DNA from 4 places in the Streptomyces sp. NBC_00252 genome. Region 2 is predicted to be linked to each of the others. Evidence: riboswitches for the same ligand, from Rfam matches in the RefSeq annotation. Region 2 holds a riboswitch; each other region holds the start of a gene.
The links. A riboswitch is a leader RNA that binds a small molecule or an ion and turns the genes downstream of it on or off. The one in region 2 is predicted to bind cyclic di-AMP.
Positions count from the first base shown of each region.

Region 1 (7,190 bases), 4.6 Mb from region 2:
GGCGTCGGTGGACGCGATCCTCATCGGCGCCGGCACGATCCGCGCGGACAATCCCCGCCTCCTCGTCAACTCCCCGCAGCGCAGGGCGAGTCGGGCGGCCGAGGGCAAGCCGGAGTACCCCCTCAAGGTCACGGTCACCGCGTCCGGCGAACTGGACCCGGCGGCCAACTTCTGGCACACGGGCGGCGAGAAGCTCGTCTACACGACGGACAAGGGCGCGGAACGAGCCCGCGAACTGGGCCTGGCGGCGGACATCGTCTCCCTGGGCCCGCACCTCGGCTGGCGCACGCTCCTCGAACACCTGCACACGGCAAGGGGAGTTGACCGCCTGATGGTCGAGGGCGGCGGCACCATCCACACCCAACTCCTCCAACAGGGCCTGGCCGACGAACTCCACCTGGTCCTGTCCCCATTGTTCGTCGGCGACGAGAAGGCGCCCCGCCTCTTCGGCCCGGGCACGTACCAGCCCGGCCGCCTCCGCCTCCTGGAGACCCGTCCCATCGAAGACGTCGTACTCATGCGCTACGAACCCACCGCCCCCGGCACCGACGCCCTCCCCTCCGCCGCCGACCACCACTGGCTCGCCCTCGCCTGCGACCTGGCGGCGGACTGCCCGCCCTCGGAGACGGCGTTCAGCGTCGGCGCGGTCGTGGTCGCGGAGGACGGCACGGAACTCTCCCGGGGCCACTCCCGGGAGGCGGGCGACCCGGTGGTCCACGCGGAGGAAGCGGCCCTGGCCAAGCTGGACCCGAAGGACCCGCGCCTCCCCACGGCCACCGTCTACACCAGCCTCGAACCCTGCACCCACCGAGCCTCCCGCCCCAAGCCCTGCGCCCGACTCATCCTCGAAGCGGGCGTCCGCCGCGTGGTCACCGCGTGGCGCGAGCCGGACACGTTCGTCGAGAGCGCGGACGGAACCGGCGCACTGGCCGCGCAGGGGGTGACCGTGGTCGTACTCCCGGAACACGAGGAACAAGCAAAGGCCCCGAACAGCCACCTGCTGAGCTGAGCCATTCGACCAGGGCCGGCATCGATCAGCCTTCCGGCCACCTCTCAACGCAGGCCGGCACCACTCAGCCCGTCCGGCGTTTGAGGACGAGGCCCCTTCAGGGCCGATCGGGGGTCTGGGGGCGGAGCCCCCAGAAGGACGCCCGCCCCCACCACGACCAATCGGCCCAACAGATCCTGCGCCCCACCCCGCCCCGCGTCACGCTCGCAAGGAACCGGTGACCAAAGGCGGAGGTAAGACACATGAGGGCAGCCGCGCTGCTGGGCGCATCCGTGGCCGTAGGACTACTCGCCGCGTGCGGAACGACGGACACCGGTACCCGGACCATGGCAAGGGCGCTCCCCGCGGACGCCGCCTTCACCCACCCCGGAATCCTCGTCAGCAAGCCCCAGCTGGACGCCGTACGCAAGAACGTGGCCGCCGGAAAACAGCCCTGGCTGAAGGCGTACTTCGGAATGCGGGACAGCAAGTACGGCTCGTACAAGTACGCGCCGAAGCCGTACGCCGACGTCGACTGCCCCTGGAACGGCAAGGCCGCCCACGGCTGTGTCGAGGAGCGCGAGGACGCGATCGCGGCGTACACGCAGGCCCTTCTCTTCAGCATCACCGGCAAGCAGCACCACGCGCTGAAGGCGCGGGAGATCATGGACGGCTGGTCGGCGAAGATGAAGGAGCACACCTCCGACGACGCGGGCCTGCAGACCGCGTGGGCGGGTTCGACGTGGGCGCGGGCCGCGGAGATCGTCCGGTACGCGCCCGGCGCGGGCTGGCCGGCCGACCGGGTCAAGCGCTTCGGGACGATGCTGCGTACGGCCTACGAGCCGGAGGTCACCAAGAACCTGCCGGACTACAACGGCAACTGGGACCTCGCGATGACGGACGCGGCGATCGGCATCGCGGTCTTCCTCGACGACCACAAGGCCTTCGACGCGGCCGTCAAACGCTTCCAGGACCGCGTCCCCGCGTACTTCTACCTTGCCAAGGACGGCAAGGTTCCGCTCACCCCGGTGGGTTCGAAGCTCACCACCCCGCAGAAGCTGACGACGTACTGGTTCAAGCAGACGACCTTCCACGACGGCCTCGCCCAGGAGACCTGCCGCAACTTCAAGCACGTCGGCTACTCGCTGGCGGCGACCGCGCACATCGCCGAGACCGCCTGGCACCAGGGCGTCGACCTCTACGACGGCGTCAAGGACCGGCTCAAGGCGGCCCTGGAGTTCCACTCCCGCTACCAGCTCGGCGAGCCCGCGCCCGCCTGGCTGTGCGGCGGGAAGGTCGACCGGAACATGGGCCCCGACGTGGAGGTCGCCGTGAACCACCTGGAGAACCGGCTCGGCGTGAAGGTGCCCGCCGCGCACAAGCTCGCCGAGTCCACCCGCCCGGCCGGCAGCGACGACCTCTTCGTCTCCTGGGAGACCCTCACGCACGCCGAGAATCCGGCCGACTGAAACCCGTGTGACATCGGACCCCGCGCATGGCGTATAGTTGCAATCACAACGGCGCGGGGTGGAGCAGCTCGGTAGCTCGCTGGGCTCATAACCCAGAGGTCGCAGGTTCAAATCCTGTCCCCGCTACTCAGGCCAAGGGCCGGAATCCAGAAATGGATTCCGGCCCTTGGTGTTTCTCCCCCTGTCGGCCCACCCCGCTCGCCGCCCTCCCCCCACCGGGAAAAACTGGTTCCGTGGAGGAGGAGGGTCCGTATGTGCGAGCCGGCGGGCGTCTGCCCGGCGATCCCGTGCCCGACCCCGGCCTCGGCGACAGCCCCGCGCCCCGGCCCGAGAGCGAGGGCCGGCGGATCTCGTACACCCGCGCCGTCGTCCGCCGCCTCCCCGTCCTGCTGCTGATCGCCGCCGCGCTCTACGACTACCTCACCGCGGCCGACTTCACGGCGGCCCCGCTCTTCACCGCCGCCCCGCTGGTGGCCGCCCCGCTCTACTCCCGGCGCGGCACCGTCCTCACCGGCCTCGCGTCCGTCGCCGTCGTCCTCGCCATCCACATCAGGCTCGGCATCGTCTACGACACCGACGCGCTGACCGAGGTCGCCACCGTGGCGACGGTCGCCGTCCTCGCCGTCCTCATCAACCTCCTGGTCCGCCGCAGCAGCGAACAGCTCGCCTCCGCGCGCGAGATCGCCGAGGCCGCCCAACGGGCCGTACTGCCCGAACCGGCCGAGCGCATCGGCGGGTTCGAGATCGCGGCCCGCTACGAGGCGGCGCAGGAGGGCGCGTTCATCGGCGGCGACCTGTACGCGGTGCAGGACACCCCGCACGGGGTACGGCTGGTCGTCGGTGACGTGCGCGGCAAGGGCATGGGCGCGGTCGCCGCCGTCGCCGTGGTCATCGGGGCGTTCCGGGAGGCCGCCGAGCAGGAGGCGACCCTGGAGGCGGTCGCGCAGCGGCTGGAGCGGGCGCTCGCGCGTGAGGGCACCCGGCGCGACGGGCTCGACGCGTTCGAGGGGTTCACCACGGCCGTCCTCGCCGAACTCCCGCACGGCGACGGCGTCGTACGCATCGTCGACCGGGGGCATCCGCCGCCGCTGCTCCTCCACGTGGACGGCACCGTCAGCACGTTGCAGGTCCGGGAGCCCGCACTGCCCCTGGGAATGGGCGAGTTGGGGGTCTGGCCCGACCGGGCCGAGGAGTTCGCCTTCCCGGGCGGGGCCACTCTTCTCGTGCACACCGACGGGCTGTCCGAGGCGCGGGACTCCCGCGGGGTCTTCTACGACCCGGCGGCGCGGCTGGCCGGGCGGACCTTCCGTACCCCCGAGGTGCTGCTCGGCATCCTCGCCAAGGAGGTGCGGCGGTACTCCGGGGGCTGGATGACGGACGACATGGCGATGATCGCCGTACGGCATCCCTAGCCGCTGTTACCAGGTGTGACCGGGCGGGTGCCCTCCGCATAACAACTGACATACCGTCAATACCTGTGGGAATTCTGAGACTTGGCCAACTCGCCCGTTTTTCGCCGGTGGTGGGCTGTTCGTCCAGCAAGGAAAGGTTAATGATCAAGCCGAACAGCTTGGAAACGGGCGCCCGTGTCTATTAACGTTCGATAACGCAGCGCGGTCGTCCCGGCCGTCACAAGAGACGGCTCCGTGCGCACGCGCCGAATCCCGCAAGGGAACCGGGGAACCACCACTTGGGGTGAATCGCTCGTCGACAGCCGTGGAGACACGGCCTGTTTACGCGCGTAGGAGACCTTCCTGCTCCGAACCCGTCAGCTAACCCGGTAGGCGAGAAGGAAGGAAAGGAGCACGCCCACGTGGCGTCAAACCAGGCTGCCCCTGAAGCCCCTGTCGTCTACGGCGGTTACCGCCCCGACGAGGGCCCCTGGGAGGAGTGGAATCCCAGCGCGGAGACCGTTTCCCCCAACCGCGGCAAGCACCGTGTCGCGAAGCAGCGTGGTGGCGGAGGATTCGCCCGCAGCTCCACCGTCCTGGGCGTCGGTGTCATAGCCGCCGTCAGCGCGGGCGGCATGGCCAGCGCCAACACCGGCAAGCCGCCGGTCTCCATCTCGATGCCCGACCTGCCCTCGGTGGGCCACCTCCTGGACGACTCGTCCGGCAGCACCCCCAAGGGTTCCGCGACCGCGCTCAGCAGCGTCGGCGTGACCACCACCGAGACCGCCAAGGGCGCCTCGAACGCGGGCGAGCTGCTCCGGAACCGGATCATGGCGCAGGCCGAGTCGCAGCAGGTGCAGGTCGACGGCAGGACGCAGGCCGTCGCCGAGGCCGCCGTCGCCAAGCAGACCGTCGACGCCGCCGCCAAAGCCGAGAAGGACGCCGCGAAGAAGGCAGCCGACGCGAAGAAGGCCGCGGAGGACGCCGCCAAGAAGAAGGCCGAGGCCGCGAAGCTCGCCGCACTCGCCAAGCAGTACACGCTGCCCGTCGCCTCGTACACGATCACCGGGACCTTCGGCCAGGCCGGCTCGATGTGGTCCTCCGGGTACCACACGGGTCTCGACTTCGCCGCGCCCACCGGCACGCTGATCAAGGCCGTCCACAGCGGCACGGTCACCGAGGCGGGCTGGGCCGGGTCGTACGGGTACCGCACGATCCTCACCCTCGACGACGGCACCGAGCTGTGGTTCTGCCACCAGTCCTCGATCAACGTCAGCGTCGGGCAGAAGGTCTCCACCGGCGAGGTCATCGGCCGCGTGGGCGCCACCGGCAACGTCACCGGGCCGCACCTCCACCTGGAGGTGCACATCAACGGTGCCGCGACCGCGAGCGACCCGGCGCCCTGGCTGCGCAGCAAGGGCCTCAACCCCTGAGCAGCCCCCTGACCGGACCCTGAGTCGACCCCGTCCGCCCGTGCTGTGCCGGAATATCCGGTTCCGGCGCGGGCGTTGACGTACGGCATGACTTCTCTTCGCAAGCTGGGCCGGTCCGATCTGGAGATCTTCCCGCTGAACCTCGGCGGCAACGTGTTCGGCTGGACCGCCGACGAGGCGGCCTCCTTCGCCGTGCTCGACGCCTACACGGCCGCCGGGGGCAACTTCGTCGACACCGCCGACTCGTACACGGCGTGGATCGAGGGCAACAAGGGCGGTGAGTCCGAGACCGTCATCGGCAAGTGGCTCAAGGCCCGCGGCAACCGCTCCGACGTCGTCATCGCCACCAAGGTCAGCCAGCACCCCGAGTACCCGGGCCTGTCCGCCGCCAACATCAAGGCCGCGGCCGACGCCTCCCTGCGCCGCCTGGGCACCGACTACATCGACCTGTACTACCCGCACTTCGACAAGGAGGAAGTGCCGGTCGAGGAGATCGTCGGCACGCTCGACGAGCTGGTGAAGGCGGGCAAGGTGCGGCACATCGCCGCCTCCAACATCTCGCCCCAGCGCCTCCAGGCGTCCCTGGACTTCTCCGACCGCGAGGGCCTGGCGCGGTACATCGCCATCCAGCCCCACTACAACCTCGTCTCCCGCGACACGTACGAGGGCGAGCTCCAGGACGTCGCCGCACGCGGCGGACTGTCGGCCCTCCCGTACTTCTCGCTGGCGGCCGGCTTCCTCACCGGCAAGTACCGCCCCGGTACGACCGTGGAGAGCGCCCGGTCCGGGCGGGCCGCGCAGTACGCCGAGTCGGAGCGCGGCCGCAGCGTCCTCACCGCCCTCGACGAGGTCGCCCAGGCCCATGACGCCCCGGTCGCCACGGTGGCCCTCGCCTGGCTCGCCGCGCAGCCCACGGTCGCGGCCCCCATCGCCTCCGCCCGTACGGTCGAGCAGCTCCCCGCGCTGCTGGGCGTGGCCGAACTGAAGCTGACGGACGCGGAGATCACCCGCCTCACGCAGGCGTCGGCGTAACCGCCCTCGAGGCTATGACCGGTACGGGTTGTACAGGGGAGTCCCGTACGACCCGTACACCGGCGGCCACGGCGGTACCACCACCGGTACCGGGGGTGCCGTGCGGCGGGCCGCGTAGTCCAGGGCGGGGCGTGCCACCTCCCGGCGCAGCCACAGCTCGTGCAGCAACTCCCTTTCCCGTACGGCGAATTCGGGGCCCACGCGGCCCCGGCCCGCCCGGTGCCGCAGGAACGCGAGGGCGGTCGCGTGAGCCTCGTACCGGGCGACCGAGCGGGCCGCCTCGCGGCCGAGGTGATGGCGGGCGTACTCGCGGGCCAGCCGGCGGGCGCTCATCGAGCCCAGCACGAAGGGTTCGGACGGGGGCAGCCAGCCCGCGTGCACATAGACGGGCAACTCCTCGCGCACACTGCGGAGTTCGCGCTGCCTGGTCCACACCGCGAGCCAGGTCAGCAGGCCGAACGCGGGGACCATGAAGACGCCGTAGACCTCGAAGAAGCCGTACTGGCCGAACGTCGAGGAGCCGTTCCAGATCGCGTGCATGCCCATCGCGAGGAGGAGGCCGGTCAGGGGGACCAGGACGCGGCGGACGTGGTGGCGGTCGGGGGAGAGCGCGGCGATGCCGAAGCCGATGCCCGTCAGGACCGTGAACAAGGGGTGCGCGAAAGGGGACATGACGATGCGCACGAAGAAGGTCGCTGCGGTGACGGAGGTGAAGCCGCGGTCGCCGGTGAGCTGGTCGGTGCCGAAGGCCGTGCCCAGATAGAGGATGTTCTCGGTGAACGCGAAGCCGGTGGCGGTGACCCCGGCTATCACCACCCCGTCGACGATCCCGGTGAAGTCCCGTCTGCGGAACAGGAAGACGAGCAGGACGGCCGCC
Region 1 is NZ_CP108087.1:5,005,809-5,012,998, reverse strand. Features, by position in the region: gene OHT77_RS21845 (dihydrofolate reductase family protein) at 1-1,009, shown strand, start outside; gene OHT77_RS21840 (alginate lyase family protein) at 1,252-2,457, shown strand; tRNA gene OHT77_RS21835 (tRNA-Met) at 2,510-2,583, shown strand; gene OHT77_RS21830 (PP2C family protein-serine/threonine phosphatase) at 2,691-3,869, shown strand; cyclic di-AMP (ydaO/yuaA leader) riboswitch at 4,103-4,259, shown strand; gene OHT77_RS21825 (M23 family metallopeptidase) at 4,271-5,281, shown strand; gene OHT77_RS21820 (aldo/keto reductase) at 5,369-6,313, shown strand; gene OHT77_RS21815 (PrsW family intramembrane metalloprotease) at 6,326-7,190, opposite strand, start outside.
Region 1: another riboswitch for cyclic di-AMP. It lies ahead of OHT77_RS21825 (M23 family metallopeptidase); the one in region 2 lies ahead of OHT77_RS42780 (NlpC/P60 family protein).

Region 2 (7,190 bases):
CCTTCGACCTCACCAAGATGGGTGTCCTGGAGACGATGAAGGGCATCAAGCCCGAACTGATCACGGGTGAGTCCGTGACCATCGGGCGGCGCCGCTACCCCGTCAAGCAGGTGGGGCAGGTCATCACCCGGCAGGACCCGCGTGACTTCAACAGCGGCGAGGTCGTCCGGGCCATGACCCGGCTCGGCTTCACCTGCCACGGTCTGCCCGAGGCGACGCCCGTGCAGGCGCTCACGCCGTTCGAGAACGCCTCGGCCCTGCTGGGCAGCGGCGCGCCCCAGGACGTGTAGCAGCGACACCAGTACCACCATGAGGGCCCTGCCGACGCGCGTCGGCAGGGCCCTCACGGCGTTCCAGGCCTTCTACGGGCCGGGCGGTACCCCTGCTGAACGGGCAGATGAACAGCGGGTTAGCATATGAGCGCCGCCTAGCTCGAAAGAGAAACCTGTGCCTGTCAACGAGGACTCGTTCACCAACTGGAAGACCCGCGAGGAGATCGCGGAGTCGATGATCCCGATGATCGGGAAGCTGCACCGCGAGCGGGACGTCACCGTCCTGCTGCACAGCCGCTCCCTGGTCAACAAGTCGGTGGTCAGCATCCTCAAGACCCACCGGTTCGCCCGCCAGATCGACGGCGAGGAACTCTCCGTCACCGAGACCCTCCCCTACCTGCGGACGCTCACCACGCTCGACCTGGGCCCCTCGCAGATCGACATCGGCATGCTTGCCGCGACCCACCGCGCCGACGAACGCGGCCTGTCCGCCGAGGAGTTCACCGCCGAGGCCGTCGCCGGTGCCACGGGCGCCAACAAGATCGAGCGCCGCGAGGGCCGCGATGTCGTCCTCTACGGCTTCGGCCGCATCGGCCGCCTGGTCGCCCGCCTCCTCATCGAGAAGTCCGGCTCGGGCAACGGCCTGCGGCTGCGCGCCATCGTCGTACGGCGGGGCGGGGAACAGGACATCGTGAAGCGCGCCTCGCTGCTGCGCCGCGACTCGATCCACGGCCAGTTCCAGGGCACGATCACCGTCGACGAGGCGAACAGCACGATCGTCGCCAACGGCAACGAGATCAAGGTGATCTACGCGAGCGACCCGTCCGAGGTCGACTACACGGCCTACGGCATCAAGGACGCCATCCTCATCGACAACACGGGCAAGTGGCGTGACCGGCAAGGACTTTCGCAGCATCTGCGGCCCGGCGTCGACAAGGTCGTCCTGACCGCGCCCGGCAAGGACGACGTCCCGAACATCGTGCACGGCGTCAACCACGACACCATCAAGCCCGACGAGCGGATCCTGTCCTGCGCGTCCTGCACCACCAACGCGATCGTGCCGCCGCTGAAGGCGATGGCCGACGAGTACGGTGTGCTGCGCGGCCACGTGGAGACCGTCCACTCGTTCACCAACGACCAGAACCTGCTGGACAATTACCACAAGGCCGACCGCCGCGGCCGTTCGGCGCCGCTGAACATGGTGATCACCGAGACCGGTGCCGCATCCGCCGTCGCCAAGGCGCTGCCCGACTTGAAGGCGCCGATCACCGGCAGCTCGATCCGCGTCCCGGTGCCGGACGTCTCGATCGCCATCCTCAGCCTGCGCCTGGGCCGTGAGACCACCCGCGCCGAGGTCCTCGACTACCTGCGCGACGTCTCGCTGACGTCCCCGCTGAAGCGGCAGATCGACTTCACCACCGCCCCCGACGCGGTGTCGAGCGACTTCATGGGCTCGCGCCACGCCTCGATCATCGACGCGGGCGCCACCAAGGTCGACGGCGACAACGCGATCCTCTACCTCTGGTACGACAACGAGTTCGGCTACTCCTGCCAGGTCGTCCGGGTGGTCCAGCACGTCACCGGGGTCGAGTACCCGACGTACCCCGCGCCGGCCGTCTGATCCCGACGCGCTGAACGCACTGCGGCCCGGCCACCCAAGTGAGGGTGACCGGGCCGCAGTTGATCACAGCCGTGCGTGGTGTCAGCGGGAGCTGCGCTTGCTCCGGTAGAGCACCACGAACCCGGCGACGAGCAGCAGCGCACCGGCCACGGCGGGCCACAGGTTCGCGCCGGTCTCCGCGAGACCGCCCTGTGCCTGCGGCTCGTTCGGGCTCACGGCGGCGTAGCTCTCGCCGCCGGAACTCGCGGCGGGCGGCGTCGTCTCGGCGGTGCCGACCTCGCCACCGGAGGCGGCCTTGTCGTCCGAACCACCCTGGGTCGGCGTCGACTTGGAGCCCTCGGTCTTCGTGTCAGCCTTGGGCACCGAGACGGCGGTGGTCAGCGATCCCGGGTCCGTGGTCTGCACGTCGGTGGGCTGGTCGTCGGGCGCGCTGGTCGCGGGGTCCGCGGTGGCCTGGCCGCCGTTGTCACCCTTTCCGCCGTTCCCGCCGTTGTCACCGCTTCCGGCGTTGCCGCCGTTGTCACCACCGCCGGCGTTCCCGCCGTTGCCCTGGTTGCCGCCGTTCCCGGCGGGCTCGTCGGACGCGGTCGCGCCGGCCGTCGGCTGGGCGCTGTCGGTGGCCGTCGGGGACTCCTGCGGTTCACCGGAACCGGAGCCGCCGCCGTTGCCGGAGCCGCCGGCGTTGCCCGAACCGCCGCCCGAGCCGGAGCCGTCGCCCGAGCCGCCGGGGTCGTTGTCCGTCCCCGCGCCGCACTTCTCGCCGTTGTTGATGCAGTTGACCATGTCCTTCATCAGGCCCTCGTCGAAGACGTTGATGAAGTCGCCGTGGTCGGTGACGGGCTTGTGCTGCTGCTCGGGGAAGGAGTCCACCGCGAACAGCGGAGTCGTCTTCCCGCCGTCCTGGAGGCTCGGCGCCTTCACGTCGTAGACGATCCGCTGGACCAGCTGCGGGATGGCCTCGAAGCCGGCGGGGCAGGTGCCGTCGGCGGCCTCGAAGGCCACGTGGGTGCGGTGGTTGGCGCTGTCGATGTTGCGGCCGTCCCAGCAGCTCTGGAACTTGAAGGTGCGCACGACGTCACTGCCGGACGGGCACAGCGGGTACTTGTCCTTGAGCTGCCGGTCCTCGAAACCGGTGCAGCTCCAGGAGGCGTTGGCGTTGGCCGGGCCGTTCACGAAGGCCTTCGCGTCACCCGTGATGATGCGCAGGAGGCGCGGCATCGCGACGACCTTGCTCTTCGGGTTGCCCACGAACGTCAGCGTGGCCGCCCTGGCCGTGACGATCTGGCCGGAGTTGCCTTCGGTGCCGCCGCCGGGCTTGTCGGCGTCCCGCTCCTGCTTGCCGTTCTGCAGACGCAGCACGGGCCAGTAGTACGTGGACTTGTCGCCCTGGTTCTCGCAGCTCGTGTTCGCCTTCGCCAGGTCGTCGTCACTGGCGAACGCGTTGTTGGACTGGTTGCCGACGTAGTCGTGGAAGTGGTGGGCGCCGTTGGTCACCCCGGGGGCGACGATCACGTTGTCGGAGTTGAACAGGCCGTTCTCGTTCACCCCACAGGCGGTGACGAACGTGCCGCGGGAGGCGTCGGCCTGGTCCTGTGCCGCGTTCACGTTGGGCTGTACGGAGGTGATGTCCGCGTAGTCCGAGGCGACCGGTCCGTTGGTGGAGGGCTGGTTGCCCTGCTGGTCCTGGCCGCCGGCGCTGGCGCTGGCGTCACCGCCGGCAGTGGCGGCCCCGCTGGCGTCGCCGTTGCCCTTGTCGTCGCCGCTCTGGTCGTCGGACCCGTTCGTGGGCGCGATCAGCGTGCAGCCGGCGAGCGCGTCGAGTCCCTCCGGGCGGTCGCCGACACGCGCGATGGCGTCGTCGATCCGGCCGATCGTCGCGGCCCGCTTCTCCTTCAACGGATTCATGATCGCGTTGTCGGCGAAGGAGGCGTCCTGGCGTATGGACTCGGTGGAGTCCTTGAGCTTCTGGTAGGCCTCGGTTATCTGCTGGTCCAGAAGCGCGAGTTGGTTGTCGACCTCGGTCTTCGCCGCGTCGGGCACCGTCGTCAACTGGGTCCCGATGTCCGGGCAGTCGATCGTCGCGCCGTCCGATGCCGCATCGGGAGACCCTTGCTGGGTGGTGTCACCGCCCCAGCCCTCGGACGCCGACGCGTAGACGTTCGCCGCCACCAGTCCTCCGCCGCCCAGCATCAGGGCGACTGCTGCCATCGTCGCGCGTCGTGCGCCCGTGGGGCGTCTGCGCGTGTTGCGTGCCAAGGAAGTTGCTCCTACACGTATCGGTCGGCCCGGCTCGTCCCGGCATGGAAATCCCCCGCACCAATACGGGGCGGGGTGCCGGTGTGTTCAACCGTCCCAAAAATTCATAGCGACCTCTTATGGAGCTCCTGGCACGGTGGCCCCCAAGAGCCCTCGCCACACCCAGGACGAGGTAAAGGTCACAAATACGTATCGGACATATCGCGCTTCAACCTTCACATGAGGCACACACGTTGGCTAGGTTGACGCCCAGGCCGTACGACCTACACCGGCGATCAGCGCCGGGCCGCGCGGCTCGCGTCGAATCCGGTGCGTCGCTCGCGACAGCCGGAACCGGGGACCCAACCGACTTGGGGTGAATCGGCCCAACCGCCCATCTGGGCAAGGACCGTAGGGCACACCTTCCGTGATCGACCGCCCGAACCCGACAGCTAACCCGGTAGGCGCGTTACGGAAGGAGCACGTCTGCCATGCCGGCAGAACGAAGTACGCGCACCGGAGGCAGTGGCCCCACCGTGGACGACCGACCCAGCCGTGACGAAGTCCAGCGGCGGATCAACTCCCTTTACGACCGGGCCGAGACGGCCACCGGGAACTACAACGCCACCCGTGCGATGTCCGGGGGCCCGCGCAAGCGTGTCGAACCCCGGTCCGGCGCTCCGCGTCCTTCCGACCCCGCCCTCGACGCCGTCACCCGGCAGTTGTTCGACCGGGCGCGGGCCCAACTCGGCCCGACCGTACCGGCGATCCTGCCGCCCAGCAGGACGGGCCGTCCGGCGGCGGCACGTTCCGAGCGCTCCGAGCGACGCCCCGAGGGTGACGGCGGCGGGCGGGCGCTCGAAGCGCAGCCCGGCCGCGCTGTCGCCGAGCTGACCGCGGGGACGTCCGTACCGGACATCACCAGCCAGCACCTCGCCTCCCCCGTCGCGGAGTTGACCGCGCGGCCGGTCGCCGAGTTGCTGCCCGCCGCGCCGCAGACACCGCAGGCGCAGGCACCGCAGGCACCGCAGGCACCGCAGCTGCCCCAGCCGACCATGCTCGACCTGCCGCCCGTGCCCGCCGTCGAGATGACACCGGCGCCCTTCGCACAGCCGCAGCAGTTCGCACCGACCTTCGCCCCGGCTCCGGCCTTCGACCCGCTCACCGCGGACCTCAACCTGCTCCCGTCCATCGCCGCACCGCGCTCCGAACCGGCCCCGGCGCTGGCCACCTGGCCGCCCGCCGAGTCCAACTGGCCTACACCGGAGGCGACTTGGTCGACCGGGCAGACCCCGGTGATCCCCGAGCAGCAGCCATGGTCGACCGGCCAGATGCCGATCGTGGCCGCACCGGAGACCCCTTGGTCCAGCGGTCAGATGCCAATGGTGGCCGCACCGGAGACTCCCTGGTCCAGCCGTCAGATGCCGATGGTGACCGAGCAGCAGGCATGGTCCACGGGCCAGCTGCCCGCCATACCCCAGCAACAGACCTGGTCCACCGGAGAGATGCCGGTCGTGACCCAGCAACAGGCCGCGTCCACTGGGCAGATACCGCTCGCGGCCCAGCAACAGGCCACCTCCACGGGCCAGATACCGGTCGTGCCCGAGCAACAGCCTTGGGCCACCGGCCAGATGCCCGTCGTGGCCGCGCCGGAGCCGACGTGGTCGACCGGGCAGACACCCGTGATCCCCGAGCAGCAGACGTGGTCGACCGGGCAGACGCCGATCGTGGCCGCGCCGGAGACGCCCTGGTCCAGCGGCCAGATGCCGATGGTGACCGAGCAGCAGACGTGGTCCACCGGCCAGACGCCGATCGTGGCCGCCCCGGAGACCCCCTGGTCCAGCGGCCAGATGCCGATGGTGACCGAGCAGCAGGCATGGTCCACCGGCCAGCTGCCCGCCATGCCGCAGCAACAACCCTGGTCCACCGGCCAGATGCCCGCCCTGCCCGAGCAACAGCCTTGGTCCACGGGCCAGTTGCCCCTGATGCCCGAGCAGCCGACCGCGTACCCCGCGCCGCCGCAGGACTGGCGCCCGCCGCAGCAGGAGTGGCAGCCGGTCCCGCCCGCCGCCGAGGTCGCCTTCGCCGCGGCGCCCCTCCTCGGGCCCGAGGTCTCCTTCGCCGCGGCTCCGCTGCTCGCCCCCGAGGTCACCGCGGCCGCCGCGCCGGCCATGGCCCCGGAGATCATTCTCCCGGCGGCCCCGGCCATGAGCCCGACGGTCGCCGCGCCCGTCCCCGTCGCCCCGGACGCGGGCACCCAGAGCAAGACCGCCATCGCGCTCGCCTTCGCCCGCGCCCAGATCGGCAGGCCCTGCCTGTGGGGCGCGGCGGGACCGGACGCGTACGACTGCTCCAGCCTCACCCAGGCCTCCTGGAAGGCCGCGGGCGTCCACCTCCCGCGCACCGCGCAGGAACAGTCGAGCGCCGGCACGCTCGTCCCGCTCACCGACATCCGCCCCGGTGACCTGCTGTTCTTCCACGACAGCGTCGACCACGTCGGTCTCTACACCGGCAACGGCCTGATGATCCACGCGCCGAGCCCGGGGACGCCGATCCGCGAGGAGTCGATCTTCTACGCCGGTTCGGCCGCCATCCGGGGCGCCGTACGGCCCGCCTGAGCCGCCCGGGGCCGGGTGTTCCCGGCCCCGACCGCGCCCGTCCCGCCACTCTCTCCCGGGCGTGTCGTTGGTCCGTACGAGTGGTGGAACCTCCGACACGGTCGTAGCGTCAACAGGGAGACGAGATCGTGTGCCTCGACAGGCGGGTCCCCCGCCGGTGCGAGTACGGGGCGACGAGGACGAACAGGCGGCCGGGAGCGGACATGTACAAACACACCATGGTCGGAGTCGTCACGCTGTGTGCCGCCGCCCTGCTGGCGCCGGCTGTCGGCAGCTCGGCCGCGGCATCGGTGCGCACGGAGCCGGTGGCCGCTCACCGGCAGTTCCAGAGCCCCGTCCTCGTCGACTGCCTGTGGCACCCCGAGGTGCGCCCCTCCGACTTCACGCTCGCGTGCGGGGACGGCAACAGCCGCCTCACGTCGCTGCACTGGACGTCCTGGAACG
Region 2 is NZ_CP108087.1:9,591,243-9,598,432, reverse strand. Features, by position in the region: gene OHT77_RS42795 (SCO5918 family protein) at 1-290, shown strand, start outside; gene OHT77_RS42790 (glyceraldehyde-3-phosphate dehydrogenase) at 448-1,893, shown strand; gene OHT77_RS42785 (DUF1996 domain-containing protein) at 1,975-4,101, opposite strand; cyclic di-AMP (ydaO/yuaA leader) riboswitch at 4,438-4,611, shown strand; gene OHT77_RS42780 (NlpC/P60 family protein) at 4,620-6,746, shown strand; gene OHT77_RS42775 (hypothetical protein) at 6,950-7,190, shown strand, end outside.

Region 3 (7,190 bases), 1.0 Mb from region 2:
GGATCTCCCGCGCCGGTTCGAGCCCCTCTCGCAGGCCCGACTCGATGCGCTTGACCTCCGCCAACCAGTCCTGGTTCAGGAGGAGTTCGAGCGAGGCGCAGGCCACGGCCGCCGCGAGCGGATTGCCCATGAAGGTCGGGCCGTGGGCCAGGACCGGTACGTCGCCCCGCGAGATGCCCTCGGCCACGCGTGACGTGCACAGCGTCGCCGCCATCGTCATGTAGCCGCCGGTCAGCGCCTTGCCCACGCACATCACGTCCGGCGTCACCGCCGCGTGCTCCGCCGCGAACAGCGCGCCCGTGCGGCCGAAACCCGTCGCGATCTCGTCGAACACCAGCAGCACGTCATGCGCGTCGCACGCCTCGCGCAGCACCCGCAGATACGCGGGGGAGTGGAACCGCATCCCGCCCGCGCCCTGCACCACCGGCTCCACGATCACGGCGGCCAGTTCGTGCGCGTGCCGCCCGATCAGCTCGCGCACATGGTCGGCGTACGACTCCTCGTACTCGGCCGGTGGCGCGTCCGCGAACACCTGGCTCGGGAGCACCCCCGACCACAGCTCGTGCATCCCGCCCTCGGGGTCGCACACCGACATCGGCTGCCAGGTGTCGCCGTGGTAGCCGCCGCGCCAGGTCAGCAGGCGCTGCTTGGCCGGGCGGCCGAGCGAGCGCCAGTACTGCAGGCACATCTTCACCGCGACCTCGACCGACACGGAACCCGAGTCGGCGAGGAAGACGTGCTCCAGGCCGTCCGGAGACATGTCGACAAGGAGCTTCGCCAGCCGTACGGCGGGCTCGTGGGTGAGCCCGCCGAACATCACATGACTCATCCGGCCGAGCTGCTCGCGCGCGGCTTCGTTGAGCACGGGGTGGTTGTAGCCGTGGATCGCCGACCACCAGGACGACATCCCGTCGACCAACTCGCCCCCGCCGCCCGCCAGTCGGAGCCGCACCCCGCTCGCCGACTCCACGACGAGCGGTTCCTGCCGGCCCGGCATCGGACCGTAGGGATGCCAGACGTGCCGCCGGTCCAGCTCCAGCAGCTCCGGGACGGGCAGACGGCCGATCGGGTCAGGCATTGGGCGCGATGTCCGTTCCGGCACCTCGACGGCGTACGGAGACCAGGTCGCGGCGCAGCTCGTCGACCTGCGGCGCGGGGGCGGCCGCAGCAGCGGCAGCGGGAGCGGAACCGCAGACTCCGGCGCCCTCGTGCCCGCCGCAGCCGGCACCTTCGTGCGATCCGCAGCCGGCGCCCTCGTGAGACCCGCAGCCGCCCGCCGTCGCCCGGTGCTGCGGCAGGGTCACCTCGCCCGCGCCCTCCACCTCGAAGCCCGCGTCCGCGATCATCTCCAGGTCGGCGTGGCCGGCCTGGCCCTCGCTGGTGAGGTAGTCGCCGAGGAAGATCGAGTTGGCGAGGTTCAGGGCGAGGGGCTGCATCGTGCGCAGGTGGACCTCACGGCCGCCCGCGATGCGGACCTCGACGTCCGGGCAGACGAAGCGGACCATCGCGAGGATGCGCAGACAGCGCTGCGGGGTGAGGTGCCAGTCGGCCTCGAGCGGGGTGCCCTCCATCGGGATCAGGAAGTTCACCGGCACCGAGTCGGGGTCCAGGTCGCGGAGGGAGAAGACGACGTCGACCAGGTCCTCGTCCGTCTCGCCCATGCCGGCGATGAGGCCGGAGCAGGCGGACAGGCCCGCCGCGTGCGCCTTCTGCACGGTGTCGACGCGGTCGGCGTACGTGTGGGTGGTGGTGATGTCCCCGTACGTCGACTCGGACGTGTTGAGGTTGTGGTTGTAGGCGTCCGCGCCGGCCTCGCGCAGCCGGTCGGCCTGGCCGTCGGAGAGCAGACCGAGACAGGCGCACACCTCGACGCCCTCGTTCTGGTCCTTGATCGCCTTGATGGTGCCCGCGACCCGGTCCACGTCCCGGTCGGTCGGACCCCGGCCGGAGGCCACCAGGCAGACCCGCTTGGCGCCACCCGCCACACCGGCCGCCGCCGCCTTCGAGGCGTCGTCGGGTTTCAGCCAGGTGTACTTCAGGATGTCGGCCTTCGAGCCGAGCCGCTGCGAGCAGTACGAGCAGTCCTCGGGGCACAGGCCGGACTTGAGGTTGACGAGATAGTTGAGCTTCACCCGTCGGCCGAACCAGTGCCGGCGCACCTTTCCGGCCGCGGCCACGACATCCAGCAGGTCGTCGTCCGAGGTGGAGAGGACGGCGAGAGCTTCCGCGCGGGTCGGCAGCTCGCGCCGAAGCCCCTTGTCCACGAGCGTGTTCAGCAGGTCCATGAGGCCCGATCCTGTCCTACGGGACCGCCCGCGGCCAAGGAGAGAATGCACAAGACATGGAGCTGGGGGTGTGGGTATCACCACACCATGGGCGGCCGGTCGTCCGATTAGTGTCTGTGCACTGCCTACAAAAGCCCCGGAGGAACCATGGCGTTCGGCTGGATCGACGAGCAGGCGGAGCAGCGCCGCCGCGCCGGGCTCGTACGGACCCTGCGGCCCCGTCCCGCCGACTCACCGCTCCTCGATCTCGCGAGCAACGACTACCTGGGCCTGGCCCATCACCCCGAGGTCGTCGAGGGGGCCGCCGACGCGGCGCGGACCTGGGGAGGCGGGTCGACCGGGTCGCGGCTCGTCACCGGGACGACCGAACTGCATGCTCAACTGGAGCGAGAACTGGCCGAGTTCACCGGCTTCGAGGCAGCCCTCGTCTTCTCCTCCGGCTACGCGGCCAACCTCGCCGCGGTCACCACGCTCGCGCCGCACGGCTCGCTGATCGTCTCCGACGCGGGCAACCACGCCTCCCTCATCGACGGCTGCCGGCTGGCGCGGGGCGCCACCCAGGTCGTAGGCCACGCCGATCCGGACGGGGTGTGCAAGGCGCTGCGGACGCACGACGGGCAGGCCGTCGTCGTGTCCGACTCGGTGTTCTCCGTGGACGGCGACGCGGCACCGGTGGGCGCGTTCGCCGAGGTGTGCCGGGAGTTCGGCGCGGGGCTGCTGCTCGACGACGCGCACGGGCTCGGGGTACTGGGCGACGGCGGGCGCGGGGCGCCGTACGCGGCGGGGCTCGCGGGCGACGAGGACGTGGTCGTGACGGTCACGCTGTCCAAGTCGCTGGGGAGCCAGGGCGGTGCCGTGCTCGGGCCGGCGCGGGTCATCGACCATCTGGTCAACGCGGCGCGGACGTTCATCTTCGACACAGGGCTCGCGCCCGCCGCGGCCGGTGCGGCACTCGCGGCGCTCACCCTGCTGCGGCGCGAGCCCGAGCGGGCTGCCCGGGCGCGCGCCGTGGCGGGTGATCTGCACACGCGGCTGACCGCGGCGGGTCTGGAAGCGGTACGTCCGGACGCCGCCGTGGTCTCGGTGCGTGCGCCGTCCCCGGAGGCGGCCGTGCAGTGGGCGGCCGACTGCCGTACGGCAGGGCTGGCCGTGGGCTGCTTCCGTCCTCCTTCCGTGCCCGACGGCATCTCACGGCTCAGGCTGACCGCCCGAGCGGACCTCTCCGGGGCCGAGATCGAACGCGCTGTACGTGTGATCGGCGAGACGCGACCATGAGTCGGCGTGACACGGCCGTGCGTCGCTGACGGGCGGACAGATCAGTGGAACGCGGTGAGGAACCCCGTCCAGCTCTCGGGGGAGAACAGCAGGGCGGGTCCTTGCGGGTCCTTCGAGTCGCGTACGGCGAGCAGCCCCGCGCGGGGGCCTGAGCGCGGACGAGCCGCCTCGACGCAGTTGTTCGCTCCCGTGCTGTAGCTGCTGCGCAGCCACCGCACACCGGACAGTTCAGAACTGGAAGGTACGTTCCGAGGCAGTGCAGACATGGTGCCTCCTTACGCGCCGTCACCTATCCCGGCGATGTAATCCGACGAATCCTCGGGCGAAAGGGCGTGGAACTGAAGGGTGCTGAAGGCCTCGCTGTAGGCCTCTAGGTCTTCTTTCCGTTCGAGGTAGAGGCTACTCGTCAAGTGGTCGAGAACAACCACGTCCAGATCAGAAGTGCTCGGAAAGGAGAAAATAACGAAAGGCCCGGTGATGCCGATGTGCGCCCCAGCGGCGAACGGCAGTACCTGGAGCCGGACTTGGGGCAGCCGTGCCGCCTCCACCAGCCGGTCCAGCTGACGGGCCATCACACCGGGACCGCCCACCTCGCGGCGCAGCACCGCCTCGTCGAGGACCACGCTCAGCGCCAGCGGCGGATCGGCGCGCAGCACGTCCTGCCTGGCCATCCGCACCTGCACCAGCGCGTCGAGCCGCTCGGGCCCGTCGTTGTCGGGGCCTCCCACGGCCGCCCGGGTCACCGCCCGTGCGTACTCCGGCGTCTGCAGCAGACCGGGGACCACCGAGGTCTCCAGGGTGCGGAGCGTGCTGGCCTGTGACTCCAGACTGATGAAGTCCCGGTAGGCGGGCGGGAGTACACCGCGATAGGCGTGCCACCAGTGGTGCCGGCCGCCGACGTCGTCGGAGCCCGCGAGCACCAGGAGCATGTCCCGAAGTTGTGGGTCACCGACCTGATAGGCGTCCAGAAGTAACCGGACGTCAGGTGGTTTCACGCCACTCGCCCCGGTCTCGATCCGGCTCACCTTCGACTGGTGCCAGCCCACGAGCCGGGCCGCCTCTCCGCTGGTGAGCCCCGCCTCCGCACGCAACGCGCGGAGTTCGGCGCCCAGTTTCCGGCGGCGCACCGCGGGACCGTACTGCATGGGTTTCTCCTTACTCCTTCCGAGCCGCCCAAATACGGTCTGAGGTCGCAGAGTTCACCGCTTCGAGCGACAGATATATGCATATCTTGGTGGATCGGCACCGTTACCGCCGAGCTAATGGCAGTCTGGCGAAGAAGCACCAGTCCGGGACCGTACTCGAACCATCCGCGCCGTGACGGACACCGGTCCCGCGGGAAAGGGACGACCGCGCCATGGCAGACCATCTGGAAGCATCCGTCACTCTGCCGAGCGATCCGGCCTCGGTGTCCGCCGCCCGCACCTATGTCGTCGGAACCCTGGTCGAATGGGGCCTCCCGGCGGACACGGAGGCCGCCGACACCATCCGTCTCATCGTGTCGGAACTCGCCACCAACGCCGTACAGCACACCTTCGGCCAGTCACCCACCTTCACGGTGGACATCGAGCTGGAGCGTGACGAACACCTGCGCATCGGGGTCACCGACAGCCACCCCCGCTTCCCCAAACGCCTGCCGGCCGCCGTCCAGCAGGACAACGGCCGGGGCATGGTGATCATCCGCTGGCTGACCGCGGAGTGCGGCGGCAAACTCAGGGTCCGGCCCACCCGCGAGGGCGGCAAGACCGTCTCCGTCGAGGTGCCCTGGACCGTCCCGGCCCGGCCGGTGACCGCCGCGGGCCAGCAGGAGCCGTAGAACGGCTTCCTGAAGGGCCTCCGGACACCCGAGGGGGTGGCGGCCCGTCAGGTGGCCGCCACCCCCTCGGGAGATTCAGCGCGGGTCAGCTGACCCGGCCGTACCAGACGCTCTTGGTCCAGATCTTCTGCAGCCGCACCACGTCCCCGGTCTTCGGGGCGTGCCAGATCTTTCCCTTCCCGGCGTAGATGCCGACGTGGTAGACGCTGGAGCCCGAGTGGAAGAACACGAGATCCCCGGCCTTGCGGCTCTTGGCCGAGATGTGGTGGGTCTTGTTGTACTGCTGGGCAGCCGTACGAGGCAGCTTCTTGCCCGCCTTCTTGTACGAGTACAACGTGAGCCCGGAGCAGTCGAAGCGGCCCGGTCCGGTGGCCCCGTACCTGTACGGAGCGCCCTTCTTGGACGCCGCGACCTGGAGTGCCTTCGTCGCGGGTGTCGCGGCCGCGGCGTCGGATGCGACGCCCGGTATCACGACGGAGCCGCCCACGGCGGCGATGGCGAAGGCCGAGGCCGTACCGGCCCTGACCATCAGCGACGGGACACGATTGAGCGCAGTCATGCGCAACCCTTCGTCAGCCGCCTGTGAAGGATGACCTGTCGGATTCGGGCTGGCGAAGTTGCCCGGCCGCTGACGCGGCTTCACCCCAAGGGCTGCTCGACCCGGTCATGGCGTGACCGTCCCGGCGACCCGTCGTGCTTGGGTCCTCCACTCCTGCCGATGCAATCCTGTCGACCTGTCATCCGGGTGGCGGCAGGACTCGGCGTCCGCCCGGATCGCCCCGCCGCTGCGGCGGGGTCTTGTCGTCAGACAGGGATCTTCACCTATGCATGTCCGAAAATCCCAACGGAACCGGGGATTTGTGGGGTTACTCACCACTCACCCGTTCGGGTGGACACCCCCGTGTTCGAGCGGGTGTCGACGCGGGTGCACCCCTCGGACCAGCACCGGAACACCTCAGGAGCCCTCCGGACTACGCGTGTTGCGCAACCCGGGACGCCTCGCGGACGGAGGAACGACTACGCCGATCGGGGGTACGCCGTTCGGCTCGTTTCGCCTCCGCCCGGGACGGCTCCCGGTCCCTCAACTGTCGGAGGGCGCGGGGATGGTGACCCGCGCCGTGCGGCGCTCCCCGTCCAGCACGCGCAGCGCACGCGCCAGGGTGGGGGCGTGCAGCTCGGTCTCGCCCCGCTGGTGCATCAGCGCCAGCGCGTCCCGCAGCTCGGCGGCCTTCGCCACGAGCGCCTGAGCGGCCCTCAGACCACGGTACGTGTCACCGTCGTGCGCCGGGTTGATACGGCCCAGCAGGTCGGCCACATCCAGATAACGGTCGATCAACTCGCCCTCGGCGCGCGTCAGTGCGGGCAACGGCGGCAGTTCCGGCGGCAGCATCGTCGGCTCACTCCCCGCCCGGCTCGGCGAGCGAGGTCTTGCGGGTCGTCACGATCCGGTCCACCAGCCCGTATTCCAGGGCCTGTTGGGCATCCAGGATGCGGTCGCGCTCGATGTCCGCGCTCACCTGCTCCACCGTCCGGCCCGTGTGCAGGGCGAGCAGGGACTCGAGTTGGGACCGGGTGCGCGCCAACTCCTCGGCCTGGATGGCGAGATCACTCGCCTGACCCTGGATCGGCTCCGGCAGCGAGGGCTGGTGGATCACCACTCGCGCACCCGCCAGCGCCGACCGCTTGCCCGGCGTGCCCGCCGCCAGCAGCACCGCAGCGGACGAGCCGGCCTGCCCCAGGCAGACCGTCTCCACGTCACAGCTGACGAACCGCAAGGTGTCGTAGATCGCGGACATCGCGGTGAACGATCCGCC
Region 3 is NZ_CP108087.1:8,560,986-8,568,175, forward strand. Features, by position in the region: gene OHT77_RS37955 (adenosylmethionine--8-amino-7-oxononanoate transaminase) at 1-1,078, opposite strand, end outside; gene bioB (biotin synthase BioB) at 1,071-2,285, opposite strand; gene OHT77_RS37965 (8-amino-7-oxononanoate synthase) at 2,433-3,560, shown strand; gene OHT77_RS37970 (DUF397 domain-containing protein) at 3,602-3,826, opposite strand; gene OHT77_RS37975 (helix-turn-helix domain-containing protein) at 3,836-4,705, opposite strand; gene OHT77_RS37980 (ATP-binding protein) at 4,918-5,376, shown strand; gene OHT77_RS37985 (C40 family peptidase) at 5,462-5,935, opposite strand; cyclic di-AMP (ydaO/yuaA leader) riboswitch at 5,939-6,118, opposite strand; gene OHT77_RS37990 (hypothetical protein) at 6,458-6,766, opposite strand; gene OHT77_RS37995 (ATP-dependent Clp protease proteolytic subunit) at 6,774-7,190, opposite strand, start outside.
Region 3: another riboswitch for cyclic di-AMP. It lies ahead of OHT77_RS37985 (C40 family peptidase); the one in region 2 lies ahead of OHT77_RS42780 (NlpC/P60 family protein).

Region 4 (7,190 bases), 5.2 Mb from region 2:
AAGGCGCTCTCCACGGCCTCCAAGGAACTCCACGTCGACGTCAACCCGCGCTACGGCACGTGGGACGTGGAGAAGAGCAGCCGGGTGGACGCGAAGACGCCGTGGGTACGCGAGGTCACGGCGAAGCAGACGCAGCAGTCGGCGTAAGGGCCGTAAGGGGCGTAACGGTACGGCGGCCCGGCGGGCCGGGGCTCACGGGCCGGCCCGTGAGCAACACCGGGAGCCGATGCGTGGCGACCTGTGGACAACACCCGGGGCCGGTGCACGGCGGCCTGTGGATAACTCCGGGGCTGTCGGCGACGTGGGTTACGTTCGGTGGGTGAACGCAACCAGCCCCGCCTTCGACGGCACCCCGGTCCCCGCCCCCGGCCGCATCGTCCTGCTCACCACCAGCCACCGCGTCGCCCCCGGCCTGCTGTCCTGGCCCGCGTGGCAGGCGCTGCGCGACGCGGACCAGGTGCTGTGCGCGGACGGTGCGCACCCACAGCTGCCGTATCTGAGCGAGGCCGGGATAGCCGTCGTCGAGGCGTCCCCGACCGCCGAGGAACTGGTCGACGCCTGCGCGGGCGGCGCCACGGTGGTGGTCGTCGCCACGGGTGAGGGCGAGCCCGCCCTCACCGACGGCCTGGCCCGCCTCGCCGGCTCCGGCCGCATCCAGATGCCGGACCTGGAACTGCTCCCCGCCTCCTACGACCTTCCCGGCGCCCGCCTCCTCGACCTCGTCCAGGTCATGGACCGCATCCGCCTCGAGTGCCCCTGGTCGTCGCAGCAGACACACAAGGGCCTGGCGAAGTACGGCATCGAGGAGGCGTACGAACTCGTCGAGGCGATCGAGGAGGGCGACCGCGACGAACTGCGCGAGGAGCTCGGCGACGTCCTCCTCCAGGTCGTCTTCCACGCCCGCATCGCCGAGGAGGACCCCGAGACCCCCTTCTCCATCGACGACGTGGCCGCCGGCATCGTCACCAAGCTGATCCACCGCCACCCCCACGTCTTCGGCGACGAGACGGCCTCGACTCCCGAGGAGGTGAAGGCCCATTGGCTCCGGACCAAGGCGGAGGAGAAGCAGCGCACCTCCATCACCGAGGGCATCCCCATGGGCCAGCCCGGCCTCGCCCTCGCATCGAAGCTCGCATCACGCGTACGGACGGCGGGACTTGAGGTGCCGTTGCCTGTCGCGGACGGCGGCATCGGCTACGAACTGCTGGCACTGGCCGTACGAGCGGAGGCGGCCGGGGTCGACCCGGAGGCGGCGCTGCGGGCGGCGGGACGGGCTTATCGGGATGCGATCAGGGCAGTGGAGGGGAGCGCGGCCGGGCGGTGAAGCGGCGGCGTGTGAAGTAGGCCGGGGGAGGCTGGTTCGGTGCGGCGGCCAAGCGCTGGTAGCGCAGAGCCGCTGACATGAGGCACCCCATCGCCCTGGCCGTCGCGGAGCGTCCCGGCACCCCGGATACCGTCAAGGAGTGACAGACCAGCCGCACCCCCACCACCCCGCCCCCGAACTCTTCACCTGGGAGTTCGCCACCAACCCCTACCCCGCCTACGCCTGGCTCCGTGAGCACGAGCCTGTGCACAGGACGCGGTTGCCCAGTGGTGTGGAGGCGTGGCTGGTCACTCGTTACGCCGATGCCAAGCAGGCGCTCGCCGACCCGCGGCTCTCGAAGAACCCCGCGCACCATGACGAACCGGCGCACGCGAAGGGCAAGACCGGTATCCCCGGTGAGCGCAAGGCCGAGTTGATGACGCATCTGCTGAACATCGACCCGCCGGACCACACGCGGTTGCGACGGCTGGTCAGCAAGGCGTTCACACCCCGGCGGGTGGCCGAATTCGCGCCCCGGGTGCAGGAGTTGACGAACGATCTCATCGACCGGTTCGCCGCGGAGGGCTCCGCCGATCTCATCCACGACTTCGCGTTCCCGCTCCCCATCTACGCCATCTGCGATCTCCTCGGCGTACCCCGCGAGGACCAGGACGACTTCCGCGACTGGGCGGGCATGATGATCCGGCACGGCGGCGGCCCGCGCGGCGGAGTCGCCCGGTCGGTCAAGAAGATGCGCGCCTACCTCGCCGACCTCATCCACCGCAAGCGCGAGGCCCTCTCCGACGCCCCCGACCCGCTCCCCGGCGCGAACCTCTCCGACACCCCCGTCTCCACCCCCACCGAAGACCTCCTCTCCGGCCTCATCCGCGCCTCCGACCAGGGCGAGCACCTCACCGAGAACGAGGCCGCGGCGATGGCCTTCATCCTGCTGTTCGCCGGGTTCGAGACGACCGTCAATCTCATCGGCAACGGCACGTACGCCCTCCTCACCCACCCCGAGCAGCGCGCCCGCCTGGAGAAGTCCCTGGCCGCGGGGGAGCACGGCCTTCTCGAGACCGGCGTGGAGGAACTCCTGCGCTACGACGGCCCGGTGGAGCTGGCCACCTGGCGGTTCGCCACGCAGCCCCTCACCCTCGGCGGGAAGGACATCGCGGCCGGCGACCCCGTGCTGGTCGTGCTCGCCGCCGCGGACCGTGATCCGGAGCGGTTCGCCGACCCGGACGTCCTCGACCTCGGACGGCGTGACAATCAACACCTCGGTTACGGCCACGGGATCCATTACTGCCTCGGCGCCCCGCTCGCCCGCCTGGAGGGCCAGACCGCGCTGGCCACCCTCCTCACCCGCCTCCCCGACCTCCAACTCGCCGGAAACCCGGCCGACTTGCGCTGGCGCGGCGGGCTCATCATGCGCGGACTGCGCACCCTGCCAGTGGAGTTCACCCCGGAACGCCGCTGAACGGACGGACGGTCGTCAGACCCCGCGACCCGCCCCCGAACCCAGCCCACCCGTGAACCCGACCCACCAACCGGCCCACCCCCGAACCCGGCCCACCAACAAGTCGTCCCGCCCCCTCAACCCGCCCCCCCACCCAGCGACCCCGCCCCGCCAACTCGCCCTCCCCACCCAGTCATCCGGCCCCTCCAACTCGCCCTCCCAGCCAGCCACCCCGCCCCACCAACCCCACCTCCCCACCCACACACCCCACCCCGCGAATCCACCCCCCTGAACCCGTCACCCCGCCCCCTAAACCCGAAAGTGACACTTCTTCAACTCTGTGATCTTCACGTGATCTCCGTGGCATTAACTTGTGACAAGTGATCGACTGTGGATACGTTCACCTACCAGCGCGGCGACCCGTACGACCTCAACCCCCCTCCGCCGCGCGGTCCCCCGCTGTCACGCGAAAGGCCTCCGCATGCTCTCCGGGAACGGTCGTCACCGTCGCCCCCGTCAGGCTCCGGCTCTGCTCGTCGCGGCCGGGGTGACCGGCTCCGCCATCGCGATCCCGCTGCTCGGCGCCGCTTCAGCGAACGCCGCCGACGGCACCACCTGGGACAAGGTGGCCAACTGCGAGAGCGGCGGCTCCTGGAGCGAGAACAGCGGCAACGCCTACTACGGCGGGCTGCAGATGTCCCTGGACGACTGGGACAAGTACGGCGGCCTCGACTACGCCCCGAGCCCCGACCTGGCCAGCCGCTCGCAGCAGATAGCCGTCGCCGAGAAGATCCTCGACGCCGAGGGCACCACCCCGTGGCTCACCTGCGCGCTGCTCTCCGGCCTCACCACGAACTCGGGTTCGACGGACGTCGACACCGGCGTCGCGAGTGACTCCCCGTCGGCCGGTGCGACGGACTCCACCGGTTCCTCCGGCTCTTCGGACTCCTCCGGCTCCTCGGACACGTCCGCCTCGTCCGGCCTGTCCGATTCCGGCACCACGGATTCATCGTCGTCCGGTTCGTCCGACTCCTCGGTGAGCCCCTCGCCCACCGCGACGGACAACTCGACCAACTCCACCAAGTCCGACAAGTCCACCACTCCTTCGAAGCGTGGCACCCCGGTCGAGGCCTCTCCGAAACTCGACGAATCGGACAACTCGGCCCAGGCGGCGGGTAAATCGAGCCTCGTCGACACCGGAGCGCTCGATGACACGAGCGGCGCGGGTGAGAGCGGCGGTGTGAGCGGTGGGACCGAGCAGCAGAGTGTCGGGAAGCATCGCGGGGCGAGTGCCGAGGAGAGCGTGACACCGCAGACGTACACCGTCCGCGCCGGCGACTCCCTCGCGTCCATCGCCGACTCCCTTGGCTTCGACGGCGGATGGCGTGCGCTCTACGCCGAGAACAAAAAGGTGATAGGCGCCGATCCGACCCGGATCGCCGCCGGTCAGACGCTGGACGTCGGGACGGAAACGGGCGGAAAGTAGCAGGAAAACAGCGGGAGTTCACGTCACGCTTCGCGCTGAATGTCCGGTTTGGTGAAAGTGTGGGATGAGTCTCAGAAGCCCTGATCGTCTTTGAATTCCCACGGATTCTCTGTCTACGGTCAAGGCCGCTCGTCACCACGAGCATCCGGTTGCCGCAACGCCGAGTCCTGCCAGCGGCCTCCGGGAACAGTCGTCGCGTAAAGCGCCGTAGGCAGGAGCGGGGGACCCAAGGTAAGTGCCGGGCCCGGCAGTTGATGCCGGGTGCGGCTCGGGGTGAAGTCGTGCGCCGAGAGGTGCGCGGCCGGGCAACTCACACGGCCCGAACCCGACAGCTCACCTCGCAGGCGTCGGTGAGGGGATCTTCCATGCTGCTTTCCGGCAAGGGCAAGCACCGCCGCCCGTCCAAGGCCACCCGCGTCGCCACGCTCGCCGGCGTCACCGGTGTCGCCATCGCCGCCCCGCTCATGGCGACGGGCAATGCCTCCGCCGCGACCGCCTCCGAGTGGGACGCCGTCGCCAGCTGCGAGTCCGGCGGCAACTGGTCCATCAACACCGGCAACGGTTACTACGGCGGTCTCCAGTTCTCCGCCTCCACCTGGGCCGCGTACGGCGGCACCGCCTACGCCTCCACCGCGAACCAGGCCTCCAAGTCCCAGCAGATAGCCATCGGCGAGAAGGTCCTCGCCGCCCAGGGCAAGGGCGCCTGGCCCACCTGCGGCACCGGCCTGTCGGGCGCCGCCTACTCCGGCGGCAGCTCCTCCAGCTCCAGCGGCTCCAACAGCGGCAGCTCCTCGAGCAGCAGCTCCACCAGCGAGCGCTCCAGCAGCGACACCACCGCCTCCCGCTCCGCCGAGCGTCCGGCCGCGAAGAAGACCGTCACCACCCCGACCGGCAAGAAGGTCAAGAAGGGTGACGGCGAGTACAAGGTCGTCAAGGGCGACAGCCTCAGCTCCATCGCCGAGAAGCACAAGGTGAAGGGCGGCTGGCAGCAGCTGTTCAAGCTGAACAAGGACATCATCGACGACGCCGACTTCATCTTCCCGGGCCAGCAGCTCCACCTGAAGTGACCTACGCGGCTCGTAGCTGAACCACAGCCCCCTCATATCCGCGGTGTCCATCATGAAGACCCCGTGAGGGTCACCCCCGTCCCCCACGGGCTCCCCGCTCCGGTGCGTGTTCCCCCGTACGCACCGGGGCGGGGCTTTTTGCGTCCCGGGCCCGCCGCCCCCGTCGGCATGCCCGCCGCTTGCCGGGACTTTTTGTTCCGTTCGGAAACAATTTACTCTCGGTTCTGTCCATCAGGCGGCCGACCGGATGGCCAATCGCCCTGAGCCGGTTAGGCTCGTCTCGCAGAGCCGCTGCGGTGCTGCCGTAGCCGCGTCAGATCCCAAGAAGGAGATGCTCGTGCCGTCCATCGACGTCGTCGTAGCCCGGGAAATCCTGGACTCCCGAGGCAACCCCACGGTCGAGGTCGAGGTCGGCCTCGACGACGGCAGCACGGGTCGTGCCGCCGTTCCGTCCGGCGCCTCCACGGGTGCCTTCGAAGCCATCGAGCTGCGTGACGGTGACCCCAACCGCTACGGCGGCAAGGGTGTCGAGAAGGCCGTCCTCGCCGTCATCGAGCAGATCGGCCCGGAGCTCGTCGGCTACGACGCCACCGAGCAGCGCCTGATCGACCAGGCCATGTTCGACCTGGACGCCACCGACAACAAGGGCTCGCTCGGCGCCAACGCCATCCTCGGCGTCTCCCTCGCCGTCGCGCACGCCGCGTCCGAGGCCAGCGACCTCCCCCTCTTCCGCTACCTCGGCGGTCCGAACGCGCACCTGCTGCCCGTTCCGATGATGAACATCCTGAACGGCGGCTCGCACGCCGACTCCAACGTGGACATCCAGGAGTTCATGATCGCCCCGATCGGCGCGGAGTCCTTCTCCGAGGCGCTGCGCTGGGGCGCCGAGGTCTACCACACCCTCAAGAAGGTGCTGAAGACCAAGGGCCTGTCCACCGGCCTCGGCGACGAGGGCGGCTTCGCCCCGAACCTGGAGTCCAACCGCGCCGCCCTCGACCTCATCATCGAGGCCATCAAGCAGGCCGGTTACATCCCCGGCGAGCAGATCGGGCTCGCGCTCGACGTCGCCGCGTCCGAGTTCTACAAGGACGGCAAGTACGAGTTCGAGGGCAAGTCCCGCTCGGCCGCCGAGATGACCGAGTACTACGAGGAGCTCGTCTCCGCGTACCCGCTCGTCTCCATCGAGGACCCGCTGTACGAGGACGACTGGGCCGGCTGGAAGGTCATCACCGACCGCCTCGGCGAGAAGGTCCAGATCGTCGGCGACGACCTCTTCGTCACCAACCCCGAGCGCCTCGCGCGCGGCATCGAGGAGGGCACCGCCAACGCCCTGCTCGTCAAGGTGAACCAGATCGGCTCGCTGACCGAGACCCTGGACGCCGTCGAGATGGCCCAGCGCAACGGCTTCAAGTGCATGATGTCCCACCGCTCCGGCGAGACCGAGGACGTCACCATCGCCGACCTCGCCGTCGCGGTGAACTGCGGCCAGATCAAGACCGGCGCCCCGGCCCGCTCGGACCGCGTCGCCAAGTACAACCAGCTGCTCCGCATCGAGGAGATCCTCGACGACGCCGCCGAGTACGCGGGCCGCAGCGCGTTCCCCCGCTTCAAGGGCTGAGCCGTAAAGGGCCAAGCCTTAGCCAGTCGTACGTACGTCCCCGCACCCGGTCCCGTACCGTGTGCGGGGACGTACGCACGTGTGAAGGGGAGGCGGGACATGGCCGCGACGGACCGGGACCGGTTCTCCACCGCGACCAGGCTCAAGCTGCTCGGCGAGCAGACGGCGGCCCGTGTCTACCGTTCCCAGACCAAGCGGCAGGCCCGCCGCTCCCGGCTCACCGGCCGGGCGGCCCTCCTCGCCCTGGTCCTGTGCTCCCT
Region 4 is NZ_CP108087.1:4,414,024-4,421,213, reverse strand. Features, by position in the region: gene OHT77_RS19140 (SurA N-terminal domain-containing protein) at 1-147, shown strand, start outside; gene OHT77_RS19135 (nucleoside triphosphate pyrophosphohydrolase) at 320-1,324, shown strand; gene OHT77_RS19130 (cytochrome P450 family protein) at 1,464-2,780, shown strand; gene OHT77_RS19125 (transglycosylase family protein) at 3,241-4,245, shown strand; cyclic di-AMP (ydaO/yuaA leader) riboswitch at 4,439-4,607, shown strand; gene OHT77_RS19120 (transglycosylase family protein) at 4,611-5,312, shown strand; gene eno (phosphopyruvate hydratase) at 5,644-6,930, shown strand; gene OHT77_RS19110 (FtsB family cell division protein) at 7,030-7,190, shown strand, end outside.
Region 4: another riboswitch for cyclic di-AMP. It lies ahead of OHT77_RS19120 (transglycosylase family protein); the one in region 2 lies ahead of OHT77_RS42780 (NlpC/P60 family protein).